One region of the Pseudarthrobacter sp. CCNWLW217 genome, then DNA from elsewhere that is predicted to be linked to it. Evidence: riboswitches for the same ligand, from Rfam matches in the RefSeq annotation. Region 1 holds a riboswitch; the other holds the start of a gene.
The links. A riboswitch is a leader RNA that binds a small molecule or an ion and turns the genes downstream of it on or off. The one in region 1 is predicted to bind cyclic di-AMP.

Region 1 (14,504 bases):
GTGAGGTGCCGGTACTCCCTGGCGAGCCCGGCGTCGTCGTTGCTGAATGTTGACTCCGCCACGAGCAGATCCGCACCTTCAGCCAGTTTCTCCGCGCCCGCGCAAGGGGCGGTGTCCATCACAAAGGCGAATTTCTGGCCGGGGCGGGCCACCGTCACGTCCTCAAGACGGACGTTTCCCAGGCTTCTCTCACGCTCCAGGCGCCCGACGTCGGCTCCCCTGATTCCTGCCGCGGCCAGCCTATCCGGAAGGAAAGTGTGGCCATCTGGTTCGGTGAGCCGGTAACCGTACGTTTCGATGCGGTGCTTTAGCGGCTGGACCTCCAGGCCGGGCGCCACGGTTCCCGCGGCGCCGTGCGGATACAGCCGCAAATCAATCCCGGGAGAACTAACCGCAACCAGGGCACGGACGAGGTCCTCCCCCGAAGCCGGAAAGTGCAGGTGGACCGGATGGGCAACGCCGTCCAAGGCCATCCGCGACAGCACGCCGGGCAGTCCGAAGCAGTGGTCGCCGTGCACATGGGTCAGGCAGATGCGTGTGATTTGGCTGGCCGCTACCCCGGCGTGGAGCATCTGGCGCTGGGTTCCCTCGCCAGGGTCAAAGAGCAGGCCCTCGCCGTCCCACCGCAACAGGTAGCCGTTATGGTTCCGCGTCCGCGTGGGGACTTGGGAGGCTGTGCCGAGAATGACGAGGTCACGCATGGGGATAGCGTAACCAAGCCTGGTTTGGCGATGAGCGCTGGGACGGTACTTAGTGCAGCAGCCAGGACCCGTCCGAGGGGGGTTCAGGTTTCCGGCGCAACTTCCGGAAGAGGGCGACAAAAGGCCATGCCAACAGTTGCAGCATGCCTGCTGTCATCAACAGGCAGACAACAAGGATAAGGACGGGCGCGTACAGGAGGAACACCCCAGCCATAGTGGCCAGATAGCCACCGATCAACCCGAGAACGGCCTCGGCGTCCATCTCAACTCCTCTTCACTTTTTACGGATTTAAACGTCAGGGCAGTGGCTTGAGCGCTTGTCATAATCCAAGGGAGACTGTCAGGGGCCAGTGATGACGCGCTTGCGTGGAGGCTCGATCCAATAAGGAATCGTCCAACACGAAATCGGGCACAGCCGTGCGATGCCTGCAATGGGGAGACTGGCGCTGGCTGCGGCCACGGGGAATCCCTCCAGGATGCTGGGGTGGACTCACACCCAGTCTGCAATGGCGGCCGCATACTGCCTAACGGTTTATCCAGCCTACTCTTCGATCCTCCCGCGCGGAAGAATGGGCTCGGCAAGCAAGGAGACTCACCACTCCGGACATTCCTGTTACCTAAACGTGACTTTTAGGGGGTGGTTCATGTACGGTTTTCGGGTGGCCCATCTGGATCGGGCCGCGTCCGGGGTGACGCCGAGCTCTGCCACATCCCGGGCTCCCAACACAGTAAGGCAGAGACGGGGACCCACAGTCTTCGGGCCGTTTCGCAGCGGTCCTTGGGGTGAAGCCGTCACGCCTGAACGTGCCGGCCGGTTGACCTCTTCCGAACCCGACAGCTAACTTCGCAGGCGTTGAGAGGCAAATACCATGTCCCGTTCGCTGGATCAGTCGCGCCCTTTTCGGGCCGGGCGACACCGCGCAGAAACTGCGCCGGTCATCACCACTCCACCCACCCCAACCGGTTCCGGCGCAGAAATGCCGCATCCCGCGCCGACTCCGGCAGGACCGGCATCTGCCCCACTGCGCCGAAGAAGAGTCAGGGGCCCGGCCTTCGAGGTCCCGACTGCCCCGGAATCGTCACCCAAGGCGGACGCTGCGTCACCTGCAACCGAAGTAATTGCAGCTGTAGCACCCACGACGTCAGCTCCAAAAAGCGAGGCCGTGCCGGAGACAACGCGACGGTCCCGGGAGCGACGCGAACCAGTTGGAAAGCCCGCAGAGGCCACACCCGTTGCGGCCCCAAGGAGCAGGCCGGCGACAGCACATAGCCCACAGATGGCATCCGCTTTCACTTCCGAGGCCCAAGCCGTCCTCAGGAGGGCCGCTTCGCTTCGCGTCATGGGTCATCGGATGGCCGTCGTTTCCAGCGCCCTTGCCGTAGTGCTTGCGGTCGGAACGGCCAGCCAGGCTACCGAGCTGCCCTTTTTCGGCAATGAGTCCTCCGTCCAAGATGCCCCCGACGCAGCTGATGCGCCCCATACGACGAAGGGGACGCTGCCCACGTACAGCAGCGGACGTGCGGCACCACAGCCAGCCGCCTCCACTCCCCCGGGCACGCCGGGCGCCGCACCGGCAGAGGCCACCCCGGGCACTGATGATTCCCAGCCAGGTGAGGATCCCGGCGCCTCTGCCTTGCCAGCCGTGGCCGACCTCCCGATGCCAGTGGACGCGCCCACGCTGGACGGGATGCTCGCGGCATCGCAGGCCACGGTTCCGCCATCCCCCGGGCCCACGGTGATCCTCGAGCCACCGGTCATGTCATCGGCCACACCCGCCGCGCCGACGTCGTCGGCTGGCCCCGCACCGGCGGCGCCCTCAACGGCGCCGGCTCCGGCAACCTCACCCACACCAACAGCCTCGTCGCTCCCGCCCACTGCTACAGCTACAGGAGACGCCTCAGAAGAAGCAGTCGACACACGCTCGTATGCCACCGCCCGCCTGGCATCGTATGGATGGGGCGCGGAACAAATGAATGCCCTGAACCAGTTGTGGGACACGTCAGTAAAATGGCGTCCCAGCCAGGTGGATAGAGGATTGAGCTACATCAAGGAGCGCCACGGCTCCCCCGCAAAAGCCCTCGAGTTCGGCGCCACAAACAACTGGTACTGAGTCAGGGGCCCCTTAGAAGACGTAGCCACGAAGACACCAGAACGCCGCGGACCCGCAAGGGGTTCCGCGGCGTTCTGTTGGTTCCGGCCGGGTTATCCGGCGGACCCGTCCCCCGGTCCGGGAGTGATCACTGTGGTCCGGCCTGTTCCTTGACTGCGCCGTTGCCGGTGCCTCGCGTGGACGCGGCGGGGGTCGAATTGCCAAAGTTCTTAAGCATTTCGATGACGTCGAACCCGGTGGTGTCCTTGAGCATCTGTGCCGTCTGCTGGACACCCGAGGAAACATTTTTGCTCACCTGGCCTGCGCCGTCGTTGGAGATGACCGTCATATTGCTGATGGCGCTCATCGGCGCAGCGATTTCCCGGGCGATGGAAGGCAGAACCTCCAGAAGTTTGTTCAGGATGGCTGCCTCGTTGAACTCGCTGTATGCCTTGGCCTGGGCTTCGATGGCCCCTGCCTCAGCCGTACCACGCAGGCCAATGACATCGGCCTCGGCTATACCCTTGGACTTCGTTACTTCAGCCTCGGCAAGGCCACGGATCTTGTTGATCTCGGTTTCGGCATTGCCTTTGGCAGTGTTGGCTGCTGCCAGGGCCTTTGCTTCGACCTCGTTGCCGGCAGCCTTGAGCTTGCGGGTTTCGAGTTCAGCGGCAGCTTCAACCTTCGTGGCTTCCGAGATGCGGGTACGTCGGGCAAGGTCAGCCGCTGCTTCAGTTTCAACCTTGTACTTGGCGGCGTCGGCAGGCTTGCGGACCTCGATGTCGAGTTCCTTCTCGCGAAGTTCGGCCTGGCGCGCCACAACCTGTTGGTTCTTCAGGATAATCGCCTGCTGCTGGTCGGCCTGGGCAAGGGGGCCGGCGGCGTCAGCCTCCGCCTGGCGGGCATCCGTTTCCTGCTTCAATTCGGCGCGCCGGAGAGCCAGCTTCTGCTCAGCTTCAGCCGTCTTCTGGTCTGCCAGGGCCTTCGCTTCCGCCGCCTCGCGCTGGGAGTTCGCTTCGGCAATACTGGCGTTGCGTGCCACCAGGGCGGCCTCCGGCCGGCCAAGGTTCTTAAGGTATCCGCCCGCATCGTCAACCGATTTGATCTGGAACGTATCGATGACCAGACCCTGGTTGGTCATGGAGTGCTCGGCTTCTTCCTTAACGGATGCAGCAAACTGGGCACGGTCTTTGATGATCGCGTCGACGCTCAAGGTACCCACGATAGAACGAAGCGAGCCGGAGAGGGTTTCCTGGGTGTAGTGGTCAATCGCGTCCTGCTGGTCAAGGAACCGCTGGGCTGCCTTGCGGACAGAAATCTTGTCGCCCCCGACCTTTACCTGTGCAACGCCGGTCAGCTTGAGCTGTATGCCATTGTTGGAGATGGCTTCGATGGTGACTTCAACCTGGCGCGAGGACAGCGAGATGTGGCTGACGCGTTCAGTGATGGGGTTGACGAACGCCCGATTGTTGATGATGACACGGGACTGGTCATCCGAGGTCTCGTCCGTCGTATTCGGATCACTCTTGCCGGTGATGAGCATGGCCTCATTCGGCTTGGCAAACCGGATGCTCGAGGTGTAGAAGATAAATCCTGCGATGAGCAGAAGGGCCAGTGCGCCCCCGCCAATCAAAAGTACTGTCATTGTTTCCCCCTATGATGTGTCAGATCGCCCTGGTCATCGCAGATCATGGAGCCCCGGAGTCCAAGTGCGGACTCAACCGCTGCCACAACTTTGTGTGGGCCCCAATTGGCGACAGGCGTCATGCATCAAACCCTACCCGGCAGGGCTTCAGTCCCGCGGCCGCATGATCGGGGGGTTGAGTACAGCCCGCACCGGCTGCCCTACTGCCGGCCGGGCTGCCGGAGCCAGGCGGAACAGGGCCGCTGGCCGGCCGGCGTCCCCCGCCGTCGTCCGCCCGGTATCTTCCAGGAAATCGGGGGTGCCTGTGGCCTTGCGGTGGAAATTCCGGGGGTCGAGCCGGGTGCCCCAGACGGCCTCATACACTGCCCGGAGCTGGGCAATGGTGAACTCTTCGCCGCAAAAAGCCGCCCCCAAGGGCGAGTATTCGAGCTTTGACTTGGCCCGCTCCAAGGCGTCAGCGAGGATCCGCTCGTGATCGAAGGCGAGCTGCAATCCGCCATCCAGGAGCTGGCCCACGGGGTACCAGGCCGCGTGTTCAGCATCGCTCCCTGCCGCGAGAACAGGAAAGTCGGGCGCGAGCAGCAGGTGGGCCACAGTGAGTACATCCCCCCGCGGATCGCGCCCCTTGGGGCCGTAACTGCCCAGTTGCTCCAAATGGCCCGGGAGCTGACCGACGCCGGTCTCCTCCGCAAGTTCCCGGCCGGCCGCGTCCAGCAGTTCCTCGCCGGCCAGCACGAAACCGCCCGGGAGGGCGAGTTTGCCGCGGAAGGGATCAATGAGGCGGGTGATCAGGAGGACGTTCAGCTGACCGTCGCGCACGGTGAGGGCGACGACGTCGACAGTCACCGGAAAGCGCGCCGGCGCAGCAGGGGTTTCGGTCATGAAGCCCATCCTAGGTAATTATCGTCATCTTGACAATAAGTTCCAGCGAGTCGTAAGGTTAGTTATCGTCGAAGTGACGACAATAAATCATAAGGAGAACCCCATGGCCAGCATCAAGCGTTACCCCTGGATCAGCCACTTCCTTGGCAGCCCCACCGGCTACGTCGTCCACCTGCAGAAAGGCCAAGTCAAGCATCAAGGGGTGGGCCAGGCATTCTGGTTCCGGCCAGCGAATTCGGTGCTCAGCGAGGTCCCCGTGGACGACCAGGAGCTGCCCACCCTGTTCCATGCCATCACCCGGGACCACCAGGACGTGAGCGTCCAGGCCAATGTGACCTACCGTTTTATCGATCCCGTCTCAGTATCCAACCGGCTCGACTTCGGTCTCCAGCATGCCGGTGCAGCCCCGGCCACCGGTCGCGAGCAGGTGGCCACAATCATCGGCCAGTTGTGCCAGAGCCACGCAATCGACCAGATCGCCACCACCACGCTCGCCGAAGCCCTCGAGCGCGGTGTCAGCCAACTCCGCGCTGTCCTCACCGAAGCGCTGAGGACCGACGCGCGGCTGCTGTCCACCGGTATTGAGATCCTCGGGGTCCAGGTCCTGGCGGTCCGGCCGGAATCCGACGTCGAACGGGCACTGCAGACGCCCGTCCGCGAAAAACTGCAGTCTGAAGCCGACCGGGCCGTGTACGAACGCAGGGCCGTCGCCGTCGAGCGTGAACGGACCATCTCCGAGAACGAAATGGCGAGCCAGATCGAACTGGCCACCCGGCGCGAACACCTGGTTGCCCAGGAAGGCGCCAACGCACGGCGCCAGGCCGAGGAAAAGGCCGCCGCCGGATTGATTGAGGCCCGGGGATCCGCCGAACGGAAGGACATCGGTGCCGCTGCCGAAGCAAATCAGATCCGCCTGGTCGGTGAGGCCGCCGCAGCCAGGGAAGCCGCCACCATGGAGGTCTACCGGGGCATGGAGCAGGCGACGTTGCTGGCCTTGGCGCTCCGCGATGCAGCCGGGTCTTTGCCGAATATCGGCAACCTGACCATCACGCCGGACCTGCTCAGCGGAGCACTCGCAGGCCTGTTCAGGGAGCCCGCCACCCCCACGACGCCAACCGCACTCACCAAGTAGGGCCACGCCATGGCAAACCCCCGCCTCGTCATCGTCCACCGGCGGACTGAGCTGCAGGAGTTGCTGGACCGGCACGCCACGCGGGGCCAGGCCGAATTCTTCCTCCGCACCAGGGGCCGCAGTATCCAGGACGTGCAGGAGCGCCATGACCGGCTCACCGCAGCCCTGGCGTCGCTCCGGACCGCTGTTCCCGCCGAGTGGCGTCATGCCGAAGTGGAACGCGCGGACCTTAGCCGTTTCCTGCTCACACCTGAGGATGTCATCGCCGTGGTGGGGCAGGACGGGCTCGTGGCCAACGCGGCAAAATACCTCAACGGCCAGCCCGTGATCGGGATAGACCCGGAGCCCGGAGTGAACCCGGGCATCCTGGTCCGTCACACGCCCAGGGATGCGGCAAGGCTGCTCAAGGAAGCTGCAGCGGCCTGGCCTGCGGGGCGGCTGGGCTGCCATGAGCTCACTACCGTGACCGCGCGGCTCGACGACGGCCAGGAACTCTCGGGACTCAATGAGATCTTCATTGGGCATGCCTCACACCAGTCGGCACGGTACCGGCTGACCGCGCCGGATGGACGGTCCGAGCGCCATTCCTCGTCCGGCCTGATCGTCTCTACCGGCACGGGAGCCACAGGATGGTGCGCATCAATCGCCCTCGAACGCGGAGGACGCCCCCTGCCCGCACCAACAGATACCCGCCTGGCCTGGTTCGTCCGCGAAGCGTGGCCCTCCCCCATCACCGGAATCTCGTTGACCGAGGGTGTTTTGGAGTCGGGCGAAATACTGCACATAACCGTTGCATCCGACCAGCTCGTCGTGTTCGGCGATGGCATGGAAGAGGACCGCCTCACGGCATCCTGGGGCCAGGAAATCACGGTACAGCTGGGCGAACGGCCGCTGCGGCTCGTGATGTAGGCATCCAGCCCCCTTAATACGGGCGATGTCTGCGGAACCGGCTCAGTAGAGGAAGATCGGCAGCCAGTCGCGGTTGTGGGCATGCACCAGCGCGAGGAAGAGAACGAAGTCGAAGAGCAAATGCACCGACACCACATAGGTGAACGATTTCGTCAGCTTGAACGTGTATCCCTGCAACAGCGCGAACGGGAACGTCAGCAGCGGACCCCAGGCCATGTAGCCGATCTCCCAAAGGAAAGACGAAAAAACCACGGCCTGAAGGATGTTGGCGAGCCAGTCCGGGAAGTGCCGCCGCAACAGGGTGAACGTGGTGCAGATGAAGAACAGCTCGTCCCAAATGCCAACAGCGTTCACACCGAGGAAGAGCCGCCAGAAGATGGTGGGGTCGGACGCGTCCGGCCAGTTTTGGTAGACCCCTGTGCTGATCAGGTACACCGGAAGAATAAAGTACCCAAGGGCCACAACAGCAATCAGGTATAGTTTCGCGCTCAACGGCCAGCGGCGGCCCGTGTTCACGGGAAAGGTGATGATGTTCTCGCGGTAGGCGAATCGCGACACGAGCCACGGTAGGAGCACGGCCAGCGCAAGGGCACCACCCATGAGGGTCATGTGTGTGATGCTCAGGTCAGCGTTCAAGGGAACCAGGCTGATGATAACCATTCCCCCGGCAACCAGCACCAGGTGCCGCACGAACTCGCGGTCGATCAGTGCCGCGGTCACCAGGCTCGTGGCCAGCAGCCCGTAACCAAAAAGGTCATTCTCGACGCCAAAAAGCAGCACTCCGGATGCCGAGAGCAGGACCGCTGGCAATAGCTTCCAGGTGAGCGCGGTCCGGGGCGGTTGCGTCGAAAGCGTTGTCACCTCTCAAGCATGTCACTTCTGGAAAAGATGGAGCGGCAGGCAGTATGTTCCCGTCGGCCCCCACGGCACTGTTTCCCCTGCCCAGGCGCGGTTTTCAGGAGTACGATGTGGGCGTCGGCAGGATTCCTGCGACTCCTTGCCGCGGTCCGGTTCTCCACCTGAAGAGCCGGCAGTTTGCGTGAATGGGAGACCAAAATGACTACCGCTTCACACCCCGCCCACCACCACATGATGGGGTTGACGCTTCACAACACCGCCATGATTGTTGGTGCCGTTTTCCTGCTGGTAGGCGTCCTCGGGTTCATCCCGGGAGTCACCACCAATTACAGCGCCATGACCTTTGCTGGACATGAGTCCGGGGCCATGCTGCTTGGCGTCTTCCAAGTGTCCATCCTGCACAACATCGTGCATCTGCTGTTTGGCGTGGCCGGCATTGCCATGGCCAGGACAAACCGGATGGCCCGCTGGTTCTTGCTTGGCGGCGGCGTTGTGTACCTGCTGCTGTGGATCTACGGCCTTGTCATTGACATGAACGCGGCCGCAAACTTCGTGCCATTCAACACAGCGGACAACTGGCTGCATCTGGTCCTGGGTGTTGGCATGGTGGGCCTGGGCCTCTGGCTGGGCCGGGATGCCATGGAGAAGAAGGAAAGCGTTATGTAACTCCTCCACGGTTCGTGGAAAACCGACGACGGCGGCCGTCCCCCGGGTAAAATCCCGGGCCGGCCGCCGGCTGTCCCTCTGCGGCGGCGGCTGACGCAGCGCAAACCACAGCCGGGTAGTAGAGCAGGATCCTGAGGTGAGGCAGTGAAGGATGCAGCGGACAGTGATCGGCCCGAAGGTGAACCTGCCTCTCTCTGGGTCGCGACCGCCGGAACCACCGATTTTCCCGTCCTGAGCGGAGATCTCGACGTCGACGTCGCAGTAGTCGGGGCGGGCATCGCAGGGCTCACCGCAGCGCTGGCGCTCAAACGGGCTGGCCGGAGCGTAGCGGTCATCGATACCGCCCGCATTGGAACGGGCGTCACCGGCAATACCACCGGCAAGGTCACTTCCCTCCACCGCCTCGCCTATACGGAACTTGCACGCAGCCATGGCACTGGCACTGCCCGAATCTATGGGCAGGCCAACCAGGCAGCGATTGAACACGTCGCCCAGGTTGTGGCCTCCGAAGCGATCGACTGCGACTTCCGCAGGGTCGCCAATTACACCTACGCCGAAACTGACGACGCGCTCGACCTCGTGCGCGCCGAAGCCAACCTTGCCGCCCTGCTCGACCTCCCAGCCACCTTCACCGTCGAGGTGCCCCTGCCGTTCCCCGTCAAGGGCGCCGTCCGGTTCGACGGCCAGGCACAAGTCCATGCCGTGAAGTACCTCCAGGGTCTGGCCCGCGCGGTAAATGGCGAGGGCAGCTTCGTCTTCGAGGAAACCCGCGCGCAGGACGTCCATGACGGCTCACCTGCCCGAGTCGATACCGACAACGGCAGCATCCGGGCCCGCGACATCATCGTCGCCACGAATGTGCCGTGGGGCGGCCAGGGCCTGTTCTACCTGCGGTCCCATCCGCACCGCTCCTACATCGTGGCCGGGCGCTTGGACACGCCACCGCTGGACGCCACCTTCATTAGCGTCGACGAACCGATGCGCTCCATTCTGACCGCCAGCGTCAACGGGGCTAGCTACGTGCTGACGGGCGGCGAGGGCCACAGCGTGTCCGAGCCCGGCGACACAGCCGCACGCTACCGCAGGCTCTCAGCATTCGCCCACGACCGCCTTGGCGTGGACAAGATCGCCTACCGCTGGTCAACACAGGACGGCATGCCGCTCGACGGGCTGCCGTATGTGGGACTGATGTCCCCCACTGCCAAACACGTGTATGTGATCACCGGGCTGCGCAAATGGGGCCTGTCCAACGGGACCGCTGCCGCGCTCATTCTCGCTGACACCCTCAGCGGCCGGAAGAACCCATGGGCCCCGGTGTTCAACAGCAACCGGATCACGCCGGTTTCCAGCGCCAGACGGTTCGTGAAGGAGAATGTCAGGACCGTGGCGGCCGTACTGGCTGGCAAACTGGGTGGCAGGTCCAGCCAGGCGGACCTGCTGCCGGGCGACGGGGCTGTCATCAAAGTCAACGGTCAGAGCACCGCCGTGTACAGGGACGCCGACGGGGAGATCCACGCAGTCTCCGCCACGTGCACCCACCTGGGCTGCACCGTCGGCTTCAACGCCGCCGAGGCCACCTGGGACTGCCCCTGCCACGGCTCCCGTTTCACTACCGACGGGGCCGTCATTCATGGGCCCGCTGCCAAGAACCTCCCTCCCGCACCAATGCCCTGATCGCCTTCGAGGTCTTTCCCCCGGTACGTTGGACTCAACAACGAGAGACGACCATGCGAACAGGTGCTCGATGAAACTCGAAAAAGCGCAGCGTCCAGCTGACTGGCTGAACCGGATTGACCGCTCGGCCAAAGTCGAGGGCATCGTACCCGCCGTCTTTGAGTCATATCTGCGCATTCTCCACAAAGCTCACCCCGCCGGGACAGCTGCTCCTGGCTACAATTTCTCCCCCGAGGCAAGCTGGGAGGCTGTCGCGACTGCACTGGGGCGCAGGCTCTCACCTGGAATCAGATGGGCCGAGCTCTCCGGAGCATATGGGGAGCCGGCATCAGTGCCGGGGCTTGGCACCGTGTACCCGCCTGAGGAAGGCCGCCTCGATGGCGCAGGATTCCGAGCCTTGGCCCGCGTCCTCAGCAAGACGACTGACGGACCCGTCCTGGCAGCGTTCTGGACAGGGTGGGAGCCAGTCGTAGAGGACAGTGAATCAGCAAGGGCCATCCGCCAAGGGGACACCGTCTCCATCCAGGGCGAGCAGTACGTGCTCTACAGCCTTGAAAGCCGCGAGCTGGCCGACGCCAGGTGGATGCTGACGCCGGCATTCGGATGGGCTCAGGGAAACGGTCTCACGCCCAACTACCTGTGGCCGGCAGACGGAAGCTGGTGCCTTGGCACGAGTATCGACCTTGACTCCAGCGTTCTCGGAGTGCCCTCCGCTGTCCTGTCTGAAGTGGAAGCGCTCCCGGAGCTCGAAACTCTTCATGTCACGCCCTTCACCGACTTGTCCTCGTCAATACCGAAACACCGCTGAAACGGTGAGGGCACCGCGCCCTTCGGCGCGGCACCGTCAATCGTGTGCTTGTGGGAGGCTATTTGCCGCAGCTCAATGGGGTCTTCACCGTCGAAACTGATGAGTAATACGTCCGTCCCGCCTGCACGCTGGTTCCGTTCGTTGTTTGCACGAACGTCGACGTGTTCCAGTTCTTACAGAACCACTCGAGAGAAGTCAGCGTCAGGCTACGAGTGTTATAGCCCGTTTGACCTCTGCTCGCCATGGGGACCCAGGAAAGACCACCCCATTCCACGATGTACAGCACGCTGCTGTGGCTGATCTGACTGGGCGTTCCGACCAGGCATTTGGTATAGGGCTTGGCTCCGACCGAGCCGTAGCCGGACGATTGCCTAGGGTGCACGACTGAGGGATTAAGCGTGCAGACGTACGGGTCAAAGGCTTGGGTGGTAATCATCTCGCCGGTGGTCTCACCGGCTAACTGCTTATAGATGGCTGGCTGGCCCGCGATCTTTTGCAGCTTCTGCAGCTCGGCGACTTCTTCTGGCGTAGCTTTACGTTCGGCCGTATTGCCCTGTCCGTCCTTCGGTGCGGCGTAGGCGGCCTGCGCCGAGGTCAGGACGAGGCTGGCCATCGCCCAGGTGAGCAGTCCCAAAACTTTCTTGTGCATGTTTCCCCCTTTTGTCGCGGCTACCAATGGCAGAACGTAGCCAAATTTGTGTTCGCCAACAGGAGGGATTCCTCCTGGCCGTCATTGGCGGCCGCCGCTGCCCCTTCCGGGTCGTTGGCCACGACATATGGGGCGTAGAAGTCGAAGCCGTCTGTCCACGCGTCGAGGGTCGTGCGTAAATCCCCGTCAGTGCGCGCGGCCACTTCTTCAAAGCCTTGAAGAAGCAAATCGGCGCTCTCGCGGCTCACGGGTTGATTGGCCACCGGCCACGACAGGCTGGCCCGGTCCATGGTGTTCTCCAAGGACACGCGAGCCTCGGAGGTCGACAATTTGGGAGCTGACGGGTCAGTTCGGGATGAGGATATCGCACAGCCTGCCGAGAGATGATGCATGCAAGGGCAGCGGCGGCCGCTAGTCCGTCGAATCGAGTATTCACTATTCAGAACCTCCAGTGGTCTTCTGAGATAAGTCCACACATTTATGGGAATGATTCTCAATTGGCCGTGGTCCTAGATGTCAGGGACGCTTCCCTATGTTGCAACAGCCTGTTGCAACATTGGGAAGGGGCCACAACGTCATCCTCCTCGACAAACTTGGGGACTCGGACGCCCGGCTCTGGTACGCAGCCGCCGCCGTCGAAAATGGCTGGTCCCGTAACGTACTCGCCCACCACATCGAGACGAAACTCCACGAACGTTCCGGGAAGGCGATCACCAACTTCCAAGCGACCTTGCCGTCGTCGGGCTCGGACCTTGCCCAGCAGTCTTTCAAGACTCCTACGTCTTCGACTTCGTGGCCATGACGGGCAAACGGAATGAGCGTGAGCTCGAGGGGCAACTGGTGGTGCACGTCGAAAGGTTCCTGTTGGAACTCGGCCAGGGATTCGCTTTCGTTGGCAGGCAAGTCCGGCTGACTATCGGGGCGGACGAATCTTTCGTCGACCTGCTGTTCTACAACCTCAAGCTCCGCTGCTTCGTTGTGGTCGAGCTGAAGGCCACTGCCTTCAAACCCGAGTACCTGGGCCAGATCAACATGTACATGTCCGCCGTGGACGATCTTCTCGCCCATGCGGATGACCAGCCGACCATCGGTCTACTGCTGTGCAAAACCAAGAAAACAACGTGGTGGCCGAATACTCGTTGCGGGGCTTCTCCAAGCCGATAGGCATTGCCGAATGGGAATCCGAGATAGTGAAGTCCCTGCCGGAGGAATTCACCTCAACACTGCCGAGCATCAGCGAACTCGAAGCCGAGCTGTCGCAGGGCCTTTAGCCAGGGGATCCAGGCAACCAGGCGGAATCACCGTGACTCAGACTCGTTCGAACGAGGACACCTCAGTCGTGTTTCACCGCAGGGCTTCGCGTTCCGCTGTAGGCCACGCCGACCCCTGCCAGGAAAATCAGGACTGCGAGGTAGACCGGGCCGAGGTGCCCAAGCGTGGCCAGACCCCACGGGTAATGTGCGGGGAGGGCCACGGCGAGGCCGACGGCCGGGACCACAACTGCTGTGGCGAAGGCCCACCGTTCCCCTCGGCGCACCCCGAACCAGGACAGGCCCGCAATGGCGAGACCGGTTGCAGCGATGAAGCCGCTGAGCGCTATGTGCAGATGGCTGATGTAGTGATGCAGCTGCGGGCTGATCGCCTCGACTTCCGCCATCCCCTTGTCCACTTGATCGGGGCCGATACCCAGCTCAAGGAAGGCGCCCGTAAAGTTGAGCCCCAGGAAGACTGCGGCATACGCAACGAAAGCCAGCCCCGCAAGCGTCATGAGAGCGGCTCCCGCCCTAAGGCGGGCCTGGTTCCCCGGGGTAGTTTGGATAGCAGTCACAGCCGCCGCCCCCTCTCCTCTTCATGTAGGTACTCGATAAGCTCACGTAATGCCGGCCCGGGCTACCGGCGAACGGGACAGTGCGAGTGCCCATCCGCCGGCCACTCCAATTGCAAGCAGAACGGTCAGGAAGCCGGTAGCCTGCGCGCTCGCCCATGTCAGGGCCCCGCCGTACCGCAGCAGGGCAATCGCCTGCAGAATGACGAAGGCAACGGAGGTCAGGGCCACGGGCCGGACGGTGTGGAGGTCGCCGCTCTTTTGGCCCTGGGCGGCGGCCCACCCAAGACCGATCAGCCACGCCCCGATCGCCCTCGCGGTGAGCTCGGACAGTGGCCACGGCCACCACGTCGCGGCAGGAATGGGTACTGCCAGGAGCGCCACGCCGTACAACAGCAGTACGCCGGCAATTCCCACCAGGAGCACCCGGAGTGCAGGCGGTAGCACTGGCCGTCCCGCCGTTATGGACTTCGGGATAGGACGGCGGGACCGGACCTGTCTCCAGCTGATGACGACCATTGCCACGGGCACCATGGCGTAGATTGCCAGCCACGCCCACGTGGCTATCTGGGCAGTGGGAGCAGCGTCTGGTGACAAGTGGAATCGATCAAGATGAAGCAGCGTGACTCCGAGGGTCAATGTGGTGAAGACGAACACGGGCCAGA
Region 2 (14,504 bases), on a different contig from region 1:
GCTCCTGCCGCGGCAGGAGCAGCCATTCCAGTTCCGGAGGCTGCACCCAGGCAGAGGAATCCACATCAAGGCGGATCAGGCCGGATAGGGCACAGAGCTCCACCAGCAAGCCCGCACGATGCTGCTCAATCCGCAGCGTTTCCGCGACCCGCCTCATCTCCCGTACCCCCACGCCGCCGGTGCGCAATGTTGCCAGTGGCTGTTCCCTGACTGCGTAAAGAAGCTCGCCCACCAGCCGAAGCGTTTCCGCAATGGCACCCAGCGCGGCGTTCCGGCGGAGTGCAGCTGTCGTGTGGCCAAGTTCAGGAACGGGCGGCGAAAGGGTGAAGTCGTTGATAATCGCACCGCCCCGGAGGGACACGCCCACGCTGTGCGGGAGTTCCACGTGGGCTGCGTCCAAGGGGACCAGCAGGCCGCGGGCCAGCAGCCAGTCAACGGGCCCGACGTCGGCGGTTTCGTTGGTCACGGATGCTTTCCGTTGCGCTTGGGGGACAGCACCCATGGCCCAGTTTCCGAATCGGGCCAGTAACGCCGTGGTACGTTCCGGTGCATCCGCCAGGATCTGCTGCAGCGACTCCGGCGACGACGTCCAGTGCTGCAGGGCAAGCGCTGCTTCCATAGGCGTGGTGGCTTCCTGGACGGGCACGCCGCTGCGGTGCAACTCGGCAACCAGCTGTACCACGCGCTGGGCGAACGCCGGCTGCAGGCGGACCAGTTCCGTGTAGCTGCGGCCCAGCCCGGCCGGGTAGATGCCCACGACATCCCGAAGGGACCCCACCGGGAGGTAGAAGCGCTGGCGGTGTCCGGTAGGGGTTGTTCCGTGCGGGGGATCCGCCCGGTGCACGAGCGCGAGGTCCTGAAGGGAGGCCAGGATCCGGTCAACGGCGGCCACCGAAGCACCGGGAATGAACTTCCGCAGCCCGGCGGCGCACGCGCTGTGGGCCGTGTCCGTATTTGTGCAGAGATGGAGGGTCTCCAGGACCTGCATCTGTGGTTTGTTCAGGCGTTCCAGTGCCCGCTGGACACTTACCCTGGCGCTGGCACGCGCCGCGAGGGCGGAAAAGTCCGGAACGGCAGGCGAGATAAGGTCCGGCCGCGCGGCGAACAGTGCCCGCAACGACTCGTCGCTGCGTGCCTCCAGCTCTTTGCTCAACGCGCGGATAAGGGACATCAGTCCAACGTTACCGTCCGCCGGACTTTCCTGCCCGGCGCCGTCCCGCCACACTGTCCAGGATCAGGAAGAGCATCAGCAGGAAGGCCAGCGGCAGGCCGTAGAGGGCCGTTGAGGTGACCCACACGGGGGCTGCCGAGCCGGCAAAGGCCAGCGCCATCACCGCGCCCACTGCCATCAGTGAGAGCAAGGCGACCGCTGCCGCACAGATCATCAGGGGACGCCGGTAACGCGAGGGTGTCATGGACGTAACGCTAACAGTCCTTCGGCAGGCGATGGTGTGAAGGAGGGAAAGCAGGATTCGGGCGTGCGGCAGGATAACCTTGAAGTAACAGACCAACTCGGCCCGGGCAGTCATACCCTGAACCCGCATATCAATGCGGATGCGGTGACTGCCGGTCGTGTCTCAAGACGTCAGAACGAAGAAGGTTGATTACGTGCCTACCGGCAAGGTCAAGTGGTATGACAAGGAAAAGGGTTTCGGATTCCTCGCGGGCGAGGACGGCCAGGAAGTGTTCCTGCCCAAATCATCGCTGCCTGAGGGCATTACTGAGCTGAAGGCTGGAACCCGGGTGGAGTTCGGCGTTGCCGACGGCCGCAAGGGTGCCCAGGCCCTGGGCCTGCGCGTCCTGGATAAGACGCCGTCCATCGCCAAAGCCAAGCGGCCCAGCGCCAAGGACCTGGCACCATTGGTGCAGGATCTCGTCAGCGTGCTGGACAACCTCTCCGGCACCCTGTCCGCCGGCAAGTACCCGGAAGGCAACAAGGGTAAGGCCATCGCCGCAGCCCTGCGTAAGGTTGCCGACGAGCTGGACGTTTAGGCCTGCTGATGAACCCGGAAGCTGAACAGCCGGACCCCGCGGCAGCGGATCAGGCAGGCGCCGCCATCGAACCGTCAGCGGGAGCCGCGGCGAAGGCCGCCCCGGCCGCCACCGAAACCAAGCGCCGTGCGGGTGTCCCCGTCTGGCGTATCGGAAAACCGGACGCCTTCCTCGCCGCCGCAGTTGACGTAGCCCGGACCGCCGTTGAAGGCATCACTGCGGCCTCGACAATAGGCGCCCACCTCGGTGCCAAGAGTGAGGGCGACCGCCTGGTGACGCACCTCTTTGAGTCGCGCCTGCCCGGATACCAGGGGTGGCAGTGGTTTGCCGTCCTGACGCGTAACTCGCGGTCCAAGGTGGTCACGGTCAGTGAACTTGGACTGTTGCCCTCAGAGGACTCCATCCTTGCCCCCGAGTGGGTGCCTTGGGCAGAACGCGTGCGCCCCGAGGACGCCCAGGACGCCGAAGCCCTGGAGGTGGTTGGGGCACCGGACATCGAGGAAGGTCCGGACACCAACGTGCCTGGCCCGGAAGCGCTGGATGGCGAAGGGACTGTCGCGGAGGAAGCTGATGCTGAAGACGCCGAAGAGCCTGACGTCGATGAGCGTGACGCCGAAGAGCCCGACGCTGACGAGCGTGACGCCGAATAATCGGCGAGCAGACACGCGACTCACACTAAACGCAGACGGCGCCGTCCGGGACCAAAGTCCGGACGGCGCCGTCGAGCGTTAAGAGCCCAATATTGCCCCAGGCATCCTGACGCCTCATACCCATCGATTGCTCCGTAGGCGCCCTTTAGGGGCCCCAAAAGGGCGTTGCTGGAGCAATCGATGAGTGGGTGGCGGACTACTTGCGCAGTTCGCCCACCACAAAGTCGATGCAGGCCAGCAGCGCAGAGACATCTGCCGGTTCGATTGCCACGAATGTGGCGATCCTGAGCTGGTTGCGGCCCAGCTTGCGGTAGGGCTCCGTGTCTACAATGCCGTTGGCACGCAGCACCTTGGCAACGGCAGTGGCGTCAATGGAGTCGTCAAAGTCGATCGTCGCGATAACGTTTGAGCGCTCCTCTGCCTTGGCCACGAAAGGCGTGGCAAACTCGGAAGCCTCAGCCCAGCTGTAAATCCGGCCGGCAGAGTCCGCTGTACGGGCCGACGCGAAGTCCAGGCCGCCGTTGCTGTTCAGCCACTGCACCTGGGCATCCAGGGTCACCAGGGTGGAGAGCGACGGCGTGTTGTAGGTCTGGTTCAGGCGGGAGTTCTCGATCGCCGTCTGGAGGTCCAGGAAGTCGGGGATCCAGCGGTCGCTGGCCTTGATCCTGGCGGCACGCTCCAGCGCTGCCGGGGAAAAGAGGCCCAGCCACAGGCCGCCGTCGGACGCGAAGTTCTTCTGCGGTGCGAAGTAGTACACGTCTGCCTCGGCAACATCAACGTCCAGGCCACCTGCGGCGGACGTGGCGTCCACCAGGACGAGCGCGCCCTCATCCACACCGGAGACGCGCTTCACGGGCGCCGAAACACCGGTGGAGGTCTCGTTCTGCGGCCAGGCGTAGACGTCAACGCCGGCCTCGGCCTGGGCAACCGGCCGCGTACCGGGCTCGGACTTGATGATCGAGGAGGCGTCCAGGAACGGTGCCTTGTTGGTGGCTGAGGCAAACTTGGAGCCGAATTCGCCGAAGGACAGGTGCTGGGCCTTCTTCTCAACGAGGCCAAAGCTGGCAATATCCCAGAATGCTGTGGAACCGCCCACGCCCAGTACTACCTCGTACCCGTCAGGGGCACGGAAGAACTGGCTCAGGCCTTCGCGGACCGAACCGACAAGGTTCTTGACCGGAGCCTGGCGGTGGGACGTGCCCAGAATGGTCGTGGACGCCGCCGAGAGTGCTTCAATCTGTTCCGGCCTGACTTTGGAAGGTCCTGCGCCGAACCGTCCGTCCTTTGGCAGGAGGTCGGCAGGAATAGTGATGCTGTTTTCGCTCACAAGGGCTCCAATTCGGCGTGGACGTGACACATGTCCGGGACGGTGGGGTGGCCGGCAGTCGTCAGTGACCGCAACGAGGACCTCCTATATTCTGCCTGAACCGCTGATTCGGCGGGAACCGGCTGCGTCATAGTCCAGCCTTTGAGACAGGCTGGAGGGGCCGTAGGAATTATCCGGACAAATTCAAAATAGGCTAAGCTTTTCAACGGACTACGTCGCTGTCGGTACGCGATACGGTGGGACAACGCAAGGTAATGCGCTCGAGGAGCTGAGCTGGATGACGGATCTGATCGATACTACGGAGATGTATCTTCGGACCATTTTGGAGCTTGAGGAAGAGAACATCGTTGCTCTTCGCGCCCGCATTGCCGAACGGCTGCGGCACTCCGGACCCACGGTGTCCCAAACGATTGGCCGGATGGAACGCGACGGCCTGGTGGTGGTCTCCGGAGACCGTCATCTGGAACTGACGGAAACCGGGCGTAAACGGGCCACCGAGGTCATGCGCAAGCACCGGCTCGCGGAGCGCCTCCTGGCGGATGTTATCGGCCTGGACTGGGCGTACGTCCATGACGAAGCGTGCCGCTGGGAGCACGTGATGAGTGAGCGCGTCGAGCGGCGCATCTACGAAATGCTGAACCACCCCACTGAATCGCCCTATGGCAATCCCATCCCTGGCCTGGCGGCATTGGGAGGCCAGGCGTCGTCGCCCTTCACGGACGGTGTGATTAATCTCCTGGAAGCCATGAAGGGCTATGGCCCCGGATCCACCGTGGTTGTCAGCAGGCTGGCAGAACCCATCCAGGTGGACCCTGAGCTGCTGACCCAGCTGGACGAGGGCGGGATCCGGCCGGGCGCCCCGATTTCGCTGGAGCGCGTGGGAGACTACATTTCGGTCCGGGTCCCCGGGATCGAAGGGGCACTGGAGCTTCCCCCCGAAGTGGCGGCGCACGTATTCGTATCCGTCCGCTGACCTCTGACGGAGCGCCCGGGTTACCCCAATGAATAGGCTTTAAGCAAAGATAACGGAATTGTTACTGTCCGGCTTAATCGCCTATAGTTAACGCCAAGCGTCGATACAAAAGCGTTACCTGATCTGGAGCCGAGCTCTGCCAGCAGATCAGTAGTACGAGTCACCAACTGGCAGAGGCGGGGGAACCACAACCGGCAGTCGCAAGGCTGCCTTGGGGTGAAGTCCGTCAGCAGCAAGCCTCTTCCAGCGAAGGATCCTCACGGGATATCTCTGCGCCGAAGCTTGCTTACGGCGGACCGGGTCTATGAACTCTCTGACCCGAATCCGACAGCTAACTTCGCAGGCTTTCCAGAGAGGAACCGTTCTTGACCATGCAGAATTCCAGGGGCCGCCGCCGCGCAGCGGGCCCCGTAGCAGCGCCCCGCGTTGCTGCAGCTGTGGCCGCGGACAGGCCCCGGGATCCACAGCGCGATGCGCGCCGCCGCCGGGGACCCTTCCGGCAAATCACTGACTTCGCAGCGGCCAGTGGGGTGGGCCAAAAGGCCGGCATCGCCCTCGCGGCCACCGGCCTGGTGCTCACAGTCACCGTCCCTGCCACCAGTCCCGTCCTGGCCACGCCGGACGCCGGTCAGCAGACATCGGCTGTTTCCGCAGCTCCGCAGCCTGAAATCTCCGCCGAAGCAGCCGCAAAAATCGACTTCAGCCGCTCATCCGTAGTCACCATGGGTGATCCGGACGGCAAGCTCAAGCAACTCTTGAGCGCCCAGTCAGCGGGGTCCATCACCCGGGCCGCCTCCGCCGGCAGCCTCGGTGCTCCGCTGGCGAGCCTGGTTACGGCCTCCCCATTCGGCTATCGCGTGAGTCCTATCACTGGCGGCTCCGGTGACTTCCACCGCGGCCAGGACTACGTGGCACAGTGCGGCACGTCTGTCCTGGCGGCCGCCAGCGGCACTGTGACCTTTGCGGGATGGCACCAGTTTGGCGGAGGTAACCGCGTGGTCGTGGACCACGGCAACGGCCTTGAAACGACGTACAACCACCTGTCTTCCTTCAACGTCAAGGTTGGCCAAACGGTCAGCCGAGGCGAGGTAGTGGCGCTCAGCGGCACCACCGGCGCCTCCACAGGCTGCCACCTCCATTTCGAGGTCCAGGTCAATGGCGAAGTCGTTGACCCCACCGGCTGGCTCTAGCCCAACTGATGGAAAACTCTCACATTTGCGTGACATGCCGTGACCTGAATGTGACATTCGCTCTGAACTGCTGTACCGTCTAACTTGCGTCAACTTTTCCGAAGTTGACGTTCTTGAGTGGATTGCCTAGCTCTGCCACCGCTCAAGGTCCGTTCGCATGACATCGTCTGGCAGGGGCGGGGGAACCAATTTTGGCCTTTGAAGTTCGAAGGCCTTGGGGTTAAGTCGCAAAGCTTCCTGTGGAAGCGGCGTGGCCGGGTGAACTCCCATCCGAATCCGACAGCTCACCTCGTAGGCATTGGGAGAGGCTACCTTCGTGTCTTCACGCCATAATTCTGCGCGTCACCGCGCACAAACGGTTCGCACCAACCCGTTGGGCCCCGTGTCCAAGGCTGTCAGTGCAAATGCCGGGACCGTCGGTCGCCAAGCTGCTGTCATCGCAGCTGCATCAGGTCTGATCCTGAGCATGGGGCTTCCGGCCAACGCAGCGGACACCACCGCTGGCGTTTCCGCCTCCACCGAGTCCGGCTCGCAGACGGCGCTTGCCGTCACCGCTGCCCCCACCGCCACCGTCTCCTTCGAACGCCCCGTGGTCAAGACCACGCCGGCCCCGAAGGTCGAAACGGTCCGTGCACAGTCCACTGACACGGAACGGGCAGCAGGCGCAAAGGCCCCCGCAGCCAGCAAGCTGACGGACGCGGTATCTTCCGCGGCCGCCTCCGGCCTGGCCGCAATCGCCTACACCGGAATCGGCCACCCCTACGTCTGGGGCGGCACTTCGCCCAACGGCTGGGACTGCTCCGGCTTCACCCAGTGGGTGTACGCCCAGGCAGGCATCAGCATTCCCCGTGTAAACGCGTGGACGGCAATGACCCCCACGTCAACACCGTCTCCCGGTGACCTTGTTATGCAGAATGGCGGCGCACACGTAGGCATCTACGTTGGCAACGGCATGATGATCAGCGCCCTGAACCCGTCACAGGGAACGCTGCTGCACTCCGTGGCCTCCACGGGCGGCGGATCCTTCTACACCCTGAAGTAGAAGAACCGCGCCCGCTAGAACACTTTTCGCTAAATCCCCGTTCGGGGTGTGCCGGCGTACCCCCAAGATGCCGGCGCACCCAAAGCCCTTGGCCTGCCTGTGCGGTCCTGAGGAAAACGAAAGAGAGAAATAATGACTACACGTGCAATTGCTGCACGGCACCGCGCGGAGGTCACCACGACCAACTCGCTGGCTGTCATTGCCAAGGCCCTCGGCGACAACGCCGGTGGCATGGGTCGCCAGGCCGCGGTTATCGCTGCTGCCTCCGGCCTGGTCCTGACCAGTGGTATCGCCGCCAACGCTGCAGACACCAACGTTCAGCGCGAATCGGCTTCCGCTTCCAACGTTGAGGTTGAGGTTGCCGCTCCGGCGGTCATTTCGGCCGCTTCCACCATTGCCATCTCCTACGAGAAGCCCGCGGTGACCACCACGCCGGCTCCCGTGGTTGAAGCGCCGGAACCTGAGCCTGAGGTTGAGGCTCCCGCACCCGCCGCTCAGGCTGTTTCCACCGTCAAGGTAGCGGCTGCAGCTCCGAAGGCACCTGTGGCCGCCAGCAGCAAGGGCCAGGCCATCCTGTCCGCAGCCTACGCCCAGCTGGGCGTCAACCAGGACTGCACCATGCTGGTCACCAACTCCCTGGCCGCTGTGGGCATCAACTTCCACGACTGGCCTGCAGGTTACCTGTCCCTGGGCCAGACCGTAAGTGCCGCCGAGGCCCAGCCCGGCGACCTGATCTACTACGCCGATGGCGGTGCGGGCGTTGCCCACGTGGCTGTCTACGCCGGCAACGGCCAGGCCGTACACGGTGGCTACAACGGCAACCAGACCGTTGTTTTCAGCGCCAACGTTGGCTCCGGCCCGGTTTTCATCCGCGTCAGCTAATTTCCGTAGCAACGCTTGGCAAGGACCCCCGCCCTACGGCGGGGGTCCTTGCGCTTTAACGGCGCAGCCGGGCCCAGACCCGGTAAGAGGCGATCGACACGGGCGCACCCCGAAACCATGGATTAGTTGATCCCGGGTTTCTTTGTTTACTCTTGTGGTGTCGATCCATAGCCCGGACATGCCGAGGGCAGCCGGCCCTCGCGCCCCTGACGGGTGCGGCCGTGAAGAGGTACGTGCATGCGCACTCTCGTTCTGAATGCTGGATATGAACCGCTGGCGGTAATCACCTTCCGCCGGGCGCTGGTCCTTGTGCTCACGGGGAAGGCAAGCGTTGTAGCCGAAGGCGAGGACCCTGTAGTGGGGCCACAGGAGATTCTGGGCCGCCCGTCCGTGATCCTCCTGAACCGCTACATCCGCCCCCGGTACAACCAGACCACCGCCGTGAGCCGCCGTGGCGTGCTGCGCCGGGACGGACACCGGTGCGCCTACTGCGGAAAAGCAGCCCACACCATTGACCACGTCCAGCCCAAGTCCCGCGGCGGTGCAGATTCCTGGGAAAACCTCGTGGCCGCCTGCCTACGCTGCAACAACGTCAAAGGCGACCACACGCCGGGGGAGATGGGGTGGAAGCTCCGGTTCACCCCGGAACCACCGCATGGGACCATCTGGCAAATCAAGGAGCTGGAGAAACCCACACCGGCGTGGGATCCCTTCCTGTTGCCTGAACGGGCTGCCTGACCCGGCTGAAAGCACGGACAACACCCGCCCCGCTAGGCTGGAGTGGTGGCTCCTGATACATACGAATTTGACGCGGTAATCCTTGCGGGCGGCCGTTCGTCCCGTCTGGGTGGCGTCCCCAAGCAGTCATTGATTTACGACGGCGACACCCTCCTGCAGCGGTCCCTCGCAGCAGCCGGGGGTGCCCGGAGGGCCGTGGTGGTCGGCCCGGACCCGGGACGCCTGCCCGAGGGGGTCCTCAGGTGTCGGGAAGAACCGCCGTTTGCCGGTCCGGCGTCGGCCATTGCAGCAGGCTTGGCCGCGCTCGATGGAACCGCCGGGCCGCGTCCTCCCTTCACGCTCTTGCTGGCCTGCGACATGCCCAGGGTGGGCCAGGCCATTGATGCCCTTCGGCGGTCGCTTGGTCCTGGCGACGGCGCCATGGCCATTTCGCCGGATGGCCACCGCCAACCCCTGGTGGGCTTTTACAGCACTCCCGCACTCCACCGTTCAGTACAGGACCTTGACTCCCGCGGGGCCTTAATGAACGGTTCAGTATCCGCTCTCCTTGCTAGGCTGGACGTGCAGCTTGTCACCGTCCCGGCGGGCTCTACGGATGACGTAGACACCTGGGATGATGCCGCCGCGCTTGGAGTGGCCGGCCGGGAACCACGATGAGGTACCGGACCTGCATGGCCGCAGTTGAATGGGAGGCATACAGTGAAGAGCCAGGATGAGACGCTGGAAGAATGGTGCAGGGCGCTCCTTCAGGCCTACGAACTCGAAGACGTCCAGATAGACGTCAATGCCATCCTCTCGCTCGCCGGAGTGGCTGCACATTCGGTAGTGCGGCCCGCAGCGCCCCTGACCACCTTTATCGCAGGCTTCGCCGCCGGCCTGGCCTCAGGCTCGGGGAAGGCGCCGGACACCGCGTCAATGTCCGCTGCCATGGACGTGGCACGGTCCCTGGCCGTGGACTACGATTCTGAATCCGCCGGGACTCCGCGCGAATGACGGCTGCCCCCGGCGACAACGACGACGCACCCAGGCAGGACACTCACGACGAAAAAACCAGGCATCTGGCCCACACCTGGGAAGAGGCCCGACAGGCTGCGTTCGATTGCGCCGTGCCGATACCCCCGGGACGCGTTCCGTTGCAGCAGGCCCTTGGCCGGACGCTTGCCGAGGACATCACAGCCCTCCAGGAGATGCCGCACTACGCCTCGTCCGCCATGGATGGCTGGGCGGTCAACGGCAGCGGCCCCTGGATCCTGGCCGAGGCCGGGCAGCGGCTGGCGCCGCACCAGGCCAGCCCCATCGTCACAGGTGGCCTGATCCCGGCCGGTGCCAAAGCCGTGCTCCGCAGTGAAAGCGCAGTGCTGGGCACTGACGACGACGGTCTCCCGGTCCTGATGGTTGGCGGCGGCGCCCGCCCCGGCGAACCGAAAAACGGCCAGCACATCAGGAAAGCCGGGGAGGAAGCGGCTGTGGGTGACGTGCTTGTCAAGGCAGGAGTTACCCTCAATCCCGCCCACCTTGCCGTGGCGGCCCTTTCCGGCCATGACGACCTCCTGGTGCAAGGCAAGCCGGTGGTCAAACTCCTGCTGACCGGCTCCGAAGTGGTGACCCATGGACTGCCGGCGCCCGGGCAGGTCCGTGACACATTTGGTCCCCAGCTGGCTGCAGTCGTGGAAATGCTGAGGGGCATTCCCGCCGGGCAGGAAAAGATCGGCGACTCCTACGAAGACTGGCTCACTGCCTTGGAAGACGTCGCCGAGCCCGGCGGTGAGGTTCCCGCCGTCGTGCCTGCCGACGTCGTCATCACCACCGGCGGTACCGGCAGATCGGGAACTGACCACCTGCGCCAGGCCGTCGCCGAACTGGGTGGACGGCTGGTCATCGACGGGATCGCCATGCGGCCCGGCCATCCCGCTGTCCTCGCGGAGCTGCCCGACGGACGGTTTGTCCTCGGGCTGCCCGGAAACCCCCTGGCCGCCATGATGGCATTGTCCACCGTAGGCGCGCCGTTGCTCGCGGCACTTGGCCACGGGTCCATGCCGGAAATACAGGAAGTCCCCTCCGGAACCACCATCGAGCCTGATCCCGGCCGTACCCGGCTGATCCCGTTCCGGCTGCTGTACGGCATGGCGTCGCCGGCCCAGCACACCGGCCCCGGCATGATGCGGGGGTTGGCGTCCGCCCACGGTGTGATGGTGGTGCCGCCCCACGGGGTGCAGCTCGGTGAAGCAGTCCCGGCATTCGCGCTGCCGTGGGGGCCGCCGCTCGCCACCGGAGAAAAACCCGGAACCAGGGCCAAGACCCCTGCACGGGCTGCCCGGAAGGCCGGCTCCAAGCCCGCGGCGCCGGCAGGCCCGGTGGACTGGAGCGCGCTGCTGGGCTGACCGTGGCGCCGCTGGCTTAGTGCCCTTGCCCTTGCAATGATGGAGTCATGAACAGGCACCCTGGCCATCGACGGCAGCAACGGGACATACTGCATGGCTTCCGCCGGCAGGACGGGGCACAGCTATGGGCCGTGTGACGCAGCGCCGCAAGGTCCACCGGTACGTGCTGGACGGGTCCCCCCAGGCCCTCGAGTTCCCCATACGGCACAGGGAAGACACCCTGGCCGTGGAGGAACCCTTGGAGATCCGGTTGGGCTCCCTGTCCTTCTCGGTCACGATGCGCACTCCAGGCGACGACTTTGACCTCGTTGCCGGGTTCCTGGTGTCCGAGGGGATCATCTGGACTCCTGAGCAGCTGGTGTCGTTGCGGTTCTGTGCCGGGGAGGACGAAAACGGCGTGCAGACGTTCAATGTCGTGGAGGCACAGCTGCGTCCGGACGTGGACGTCCCGACGATCGGCCGTAACGTCTATACGTCCAGTTCGTGCGGCATCTGCGGCACCGATTCGATCGAAGCCGTGCGGAAGTCATCGCACTACAGCCCTGCCGAGGACCCGCTGTCGGTGCCCGCGGAAGTCCTCGCGTCGCTGCCGGACCGTCTCCGCGAGGCGCAGGCGGTGTTCGACGTCACCGGGGGAGTGCACGCCGCCGGGCTGTTCAGGGTAGAGGACGACGGCGGGGTGCAGCTTTTGTGCCTCCGCGAGGATGTTGGCCGGCACAACGCCGTGGATAAGGTGGTGGGCTGGGCGTTGCGGGAACGGATGCTTCCGCTGTCCGGACTGGTGCTCCAGGTCTCCGGGCGGGCGTCCTTCGAGCTCGTCCAGAAGGCGGCCCTGGCTGGCATCCCGGTGCTGGCCGCCGTGAGCGCGCCCTCCAGCCTGGCGGTAGAACTCGCCGAGGCGTCCGGAATGACCTTGGCGGGGTTCAGCCGGGGGACAAGCCTGAACGTCTACGCCGGGCAGCACAGGATCACCGTCCCTGTTCCGGCCGAGGATCCGGCGGAACTTCGAGGATAAGCAACTGGCACGCAGCCGGACCCGCGGAGGCTTGGTTATTAAGCTACGACGCAGTAGATTTTATCCATCGAATGGACACTTTGATCCAGTTTCAAGCGTTAAAGAGGGCTTACATTGCATGACGACCGCCGGATCACGGAAGTCCGCCTGGACCGTTTCGTGCGCGAACGGATCATCCCCGCTGTCTACACACGCACCGTCCCACTGAACCTCAGCACCTGGGACGTGCCGGACGAGCCTGTGACTGTGATGGAGGCGCTGCGGCACGACTTCGTGCCCCAGGAGCCGGGTGCCGCGTGGGGCAAACCTTGGGGGACGAAGTGGCTGAGGCTGCAGGGCGACGTCCCGCAATCCTGGGGAACCGATCCTGACACCACAGTTGAAATCGTGGTGGACCTTGGTTTCACCACCGAGGCGCCAGGCTTCCAGTGCGAGGGGATCGCATGGCGCCCGGATGGCACCATCATCAAGGCCATCTCGCCGCGGAACCAGTACATCCCGCTCAAACTTCTTGGCAGCGGCATGGCCGTGGACTTCTACGTTGAGGCTGCGGCCAACCCTGACGTCGCGCAGGGCTGGACCTTCGCGGCCACTCCTTACGGAGACAAGGCGACAGCAGGCACTGCGCCGCAGTACCGCCTTGGCCACATCGCCATCGCGGAACTCAACCAGACGGTGTGGGAGCTCCAGCAGGACATCTGGACCCTTTCAGGGCTGATGCATGAGCTGCCCATGGAGCAGCCGAGGCGCCACGAAATCCTCCGTGCGCTCGAGCGGATGATGGATGCCATGGACCCGGACAACATTGCCGGAACGGCCGCAGCCGGGCGCCAGGTGCTCGTAGAGGTGCTTTCCAGGCCGGCCTATGCCTCGGCGCACCAGCTGGTGGCCACCGGACACGCCCACATCGACTCCGCCTGGCTCTGGCCCGTGCGGGAAACCATCCGCAAATGTGCCCGGACATTCTCCAACGTCGTGGCGCTGATGGACGAGGACCCGGACTTTGTGTTCTCCTGCTCATCGGCCCAGCAGCTTGCCTGGATGAAAGAGTTCTACCCGGAGCTGTTTGGCCGCATCCGGGAGAAGGTCAAGGCCGGCCAGTTCGTGCCGGTGGGCGGAATGTGGGTGGAATCGGATACCAATATGCCCGGCGGCGAAGCCATGGCCCGGCAGTTCATCGAAGGCAAGAGCTTCTTCCTCAACGAGTTCGGGATTGAATGCCGTGAAGCCTGGCTGCCGGATTCCTTCGGCTACTCAGCGGCCCTGCCGCAGATCGTCAAATCGGCAGGCAGCCTCTGGTTCCTCACGCAAAAGATCTCCTGGAACCAGATCAACCGCATGCCGCACCACACGTTCAACTGGGAAGGGATCGACGGGACGCGGCTCTTTACGCACTTCCCGCCAGTGGACACCTACAACTCCGAGCTCAGCGCACGGGATTTGGCGCATGCCGAACGCAACTACCGCGACCACGGGCGCGGCACCACCTCCCTGGTTCCGTTCGGCTATGGCGACGGCGGCGGCGGACCTACGCGCGAAATGCTGGCCGCCGCCCACCGCACCGCTGACCTTGAAGGATCGCCCAAGGTCCGGGTGGGCTCCGCCGAAAGCTTCTTTGCCAAGGCCGAGGAGGAGTACAGCGCCCTTCCCGTGTGGGTGGGCGAAATGTACCTTGAACTCCACCGCGGCACGTACACCAGTCAGGCCCAGACCAAGCGCGGCAACCGCCGCAGCGAGCACCTGCTCCGCGAGGCCGAACTCTGGTGCGCTACCGCAACCGTCCGCACGGGCGGGTCATTCACCTACCCGGCAGCGGAACTCAAGCGGCTCTGGCGCCTCGTGCTGCTCCAGCAGTTCCACGACATCCTGCCCGGCAGCTCCATCGCCTGGGTCCACCAGGATGCCGAAAGGAACTATGCTGCCATCAGCGCCGGCCTCGAAGCCCTGATCGCGGAGGCAGCGGCCGCCTTGCTGGGCGAAGGCCCCCATGATTTCCTGCTCAACGCCGCCCCCCACGCCCGTGACGGCGTCCCCGCGCTGGGTGCCGCCGAACGGCTGGCAGCCGGACAACCAGCGACGGTATCGGAGCAGGACGGCGGGTACGTGCTGGACAACGGCGTCATCCGCGCAGTCCTGGATGCTGACGGCCTGATCGCGTCCCTCTCGGATTACGCCAGCGGACGGGAAGCCATAGCTCCCGGCCAGCGCGGCAACTTGCTGGAACTGCACCGGGACACCCCCAACGAGTGGGACGCGTGGGACATCGACGCGTTCTACCGGCGTAACGTCACGCGGCTGGACCAGGCCCAGGCTG

Region 2: another riboswitch for cyclic di-AMP. It lies ahead of V9L18_RS06365 (C40 family peptidase); the one in region 1 lies ahead of V9L18_RS15935 (hypothetical protein).

What each region holds. Positions count from the first base shown of each region.
Region 1 covers NZ_JBBCBT010000014.1:24,293-38,796, forward strand. The annotation lists gene V9L18_RS15925 (ribonuclease Z) at 1-701, opposite strand, end outside; gene V9L18_RS15930 (hypothetical protein) at 751-963, opposite strand; cyclic di-AMP (ydaO/yuaA leader) riboswitch at 1,409-1,568, shown strand; gene V9L18_RS15935 (hypothetical protein) at 1,979-2,812, shown strand; gene V9L18_RS15940 (flotillin family protein) at 2,940-4,436, opposite strand; gene V9L18_RS15945 (NUDIX hydrolase) at 4,584-5,318, opposite strand; gene V9L18_RS15950 (SPFH domain-containing protein) at 5,422-6,450, shown strand; gene V9L18_RS15955 (hypothetical protein) at 6,460-7,359, shown strand; gene V9L18_RS15960 (CPBP family intramembrane glutamic endopeptidase) at 7,402-8,220, opposite strand; gene V9L18_RS15965 (DUF4383 domain-containing protein) at 8,416-8,883, shown strand; gene V9L18_RS15970 (FAD-dependent oxidoreductase) at 9,028-10,557, shown strand; gene V9L18_RS15975 (hypothetical protein) at 10,628-11,365, shown strand; gene V9L18_RS15980 (hypothetical protein) at 11,424-12,014, opposite strand; gene V9L18_RS15985 (hypothetical protein) at 12,035-12,304, opposite strand; gene V9L18_RS15990 (DUF1016 N-terminal domain-containing protein) at 12,547-12,816, shown strand; gene V9L18_RS15995 (PDDEXK nuclease domain-containing protein) at 12,813-13,178, shown strand; gene V9L18_RS16000 (hypothetical protein) at 13,348-13,782, opposite strand; gene V9L18_RS16005 (hypothetical protein) at 13,885-14,504, opposite strand, start outside.
Region 2 covers NZ_JBBCBT010000004.1:50,222-64,725, forward strand. The annotation lists gene V9L18_RS06330 (helicase-associated domain-containing protein) at 1-1,171, opposite strand, end outside; gene V9L18_RS06335 (hypothetical protein) at 1,182-1,415, opposite strand; gene V9L18_RS06340 (cold-shock protein) at 1,609-1,992, shown strand; gene V9L18_RS06345 (DUF3027 domain-containing protein) at 2,001-2,642, shown strand; gene serC (phosphoserine transaminase) at 2,839-3,969, opposite strand; gene V9L18_RS06355 (metal-dependent transcriptional regulator) at 4,247-4,942, shown strand; cyclic di-AMP (ydaO/yuaA leader) riboswitch at 5,091-5,303, shown strand; gene V9L18_RS06360 (M23 family metallopeptidase) at 5,314-6,132, shown strand; cyclic di-AMP (ydaO/yuaA leader) riboswitch at 6,281-6,444, shown strand; gene V9L18_RS06365 (C40 family peptidase) at 6,515-7,174, shown strand; gene V9L18_RS06370 (NlpC/P60 family protein) at 7,307-8,056, shown strand; gene V9L18_RS06375 (HNH endonuclease) at 8,294-8,794, shown strand; gene mobA (molybdenum cofactor guanylyltransferase) at 8,840-9,451, shown strand; gene V9L18_RS06385 (DUF6457 domain-containing protein) at 9,494-9,787, shown strand; gene V9L18_RS06390 (molybdopterin molybdotransferase MoeA) at 9,784-11,175, shown strand; gene fdhD (formate dehydrogenase accessory sulfurtransferase FdhD) at 11,300-12,190, shown strand; gene V9L18_RS06400 (alpha-mannosidase) at 12,305-14,504, shown strand, end outside.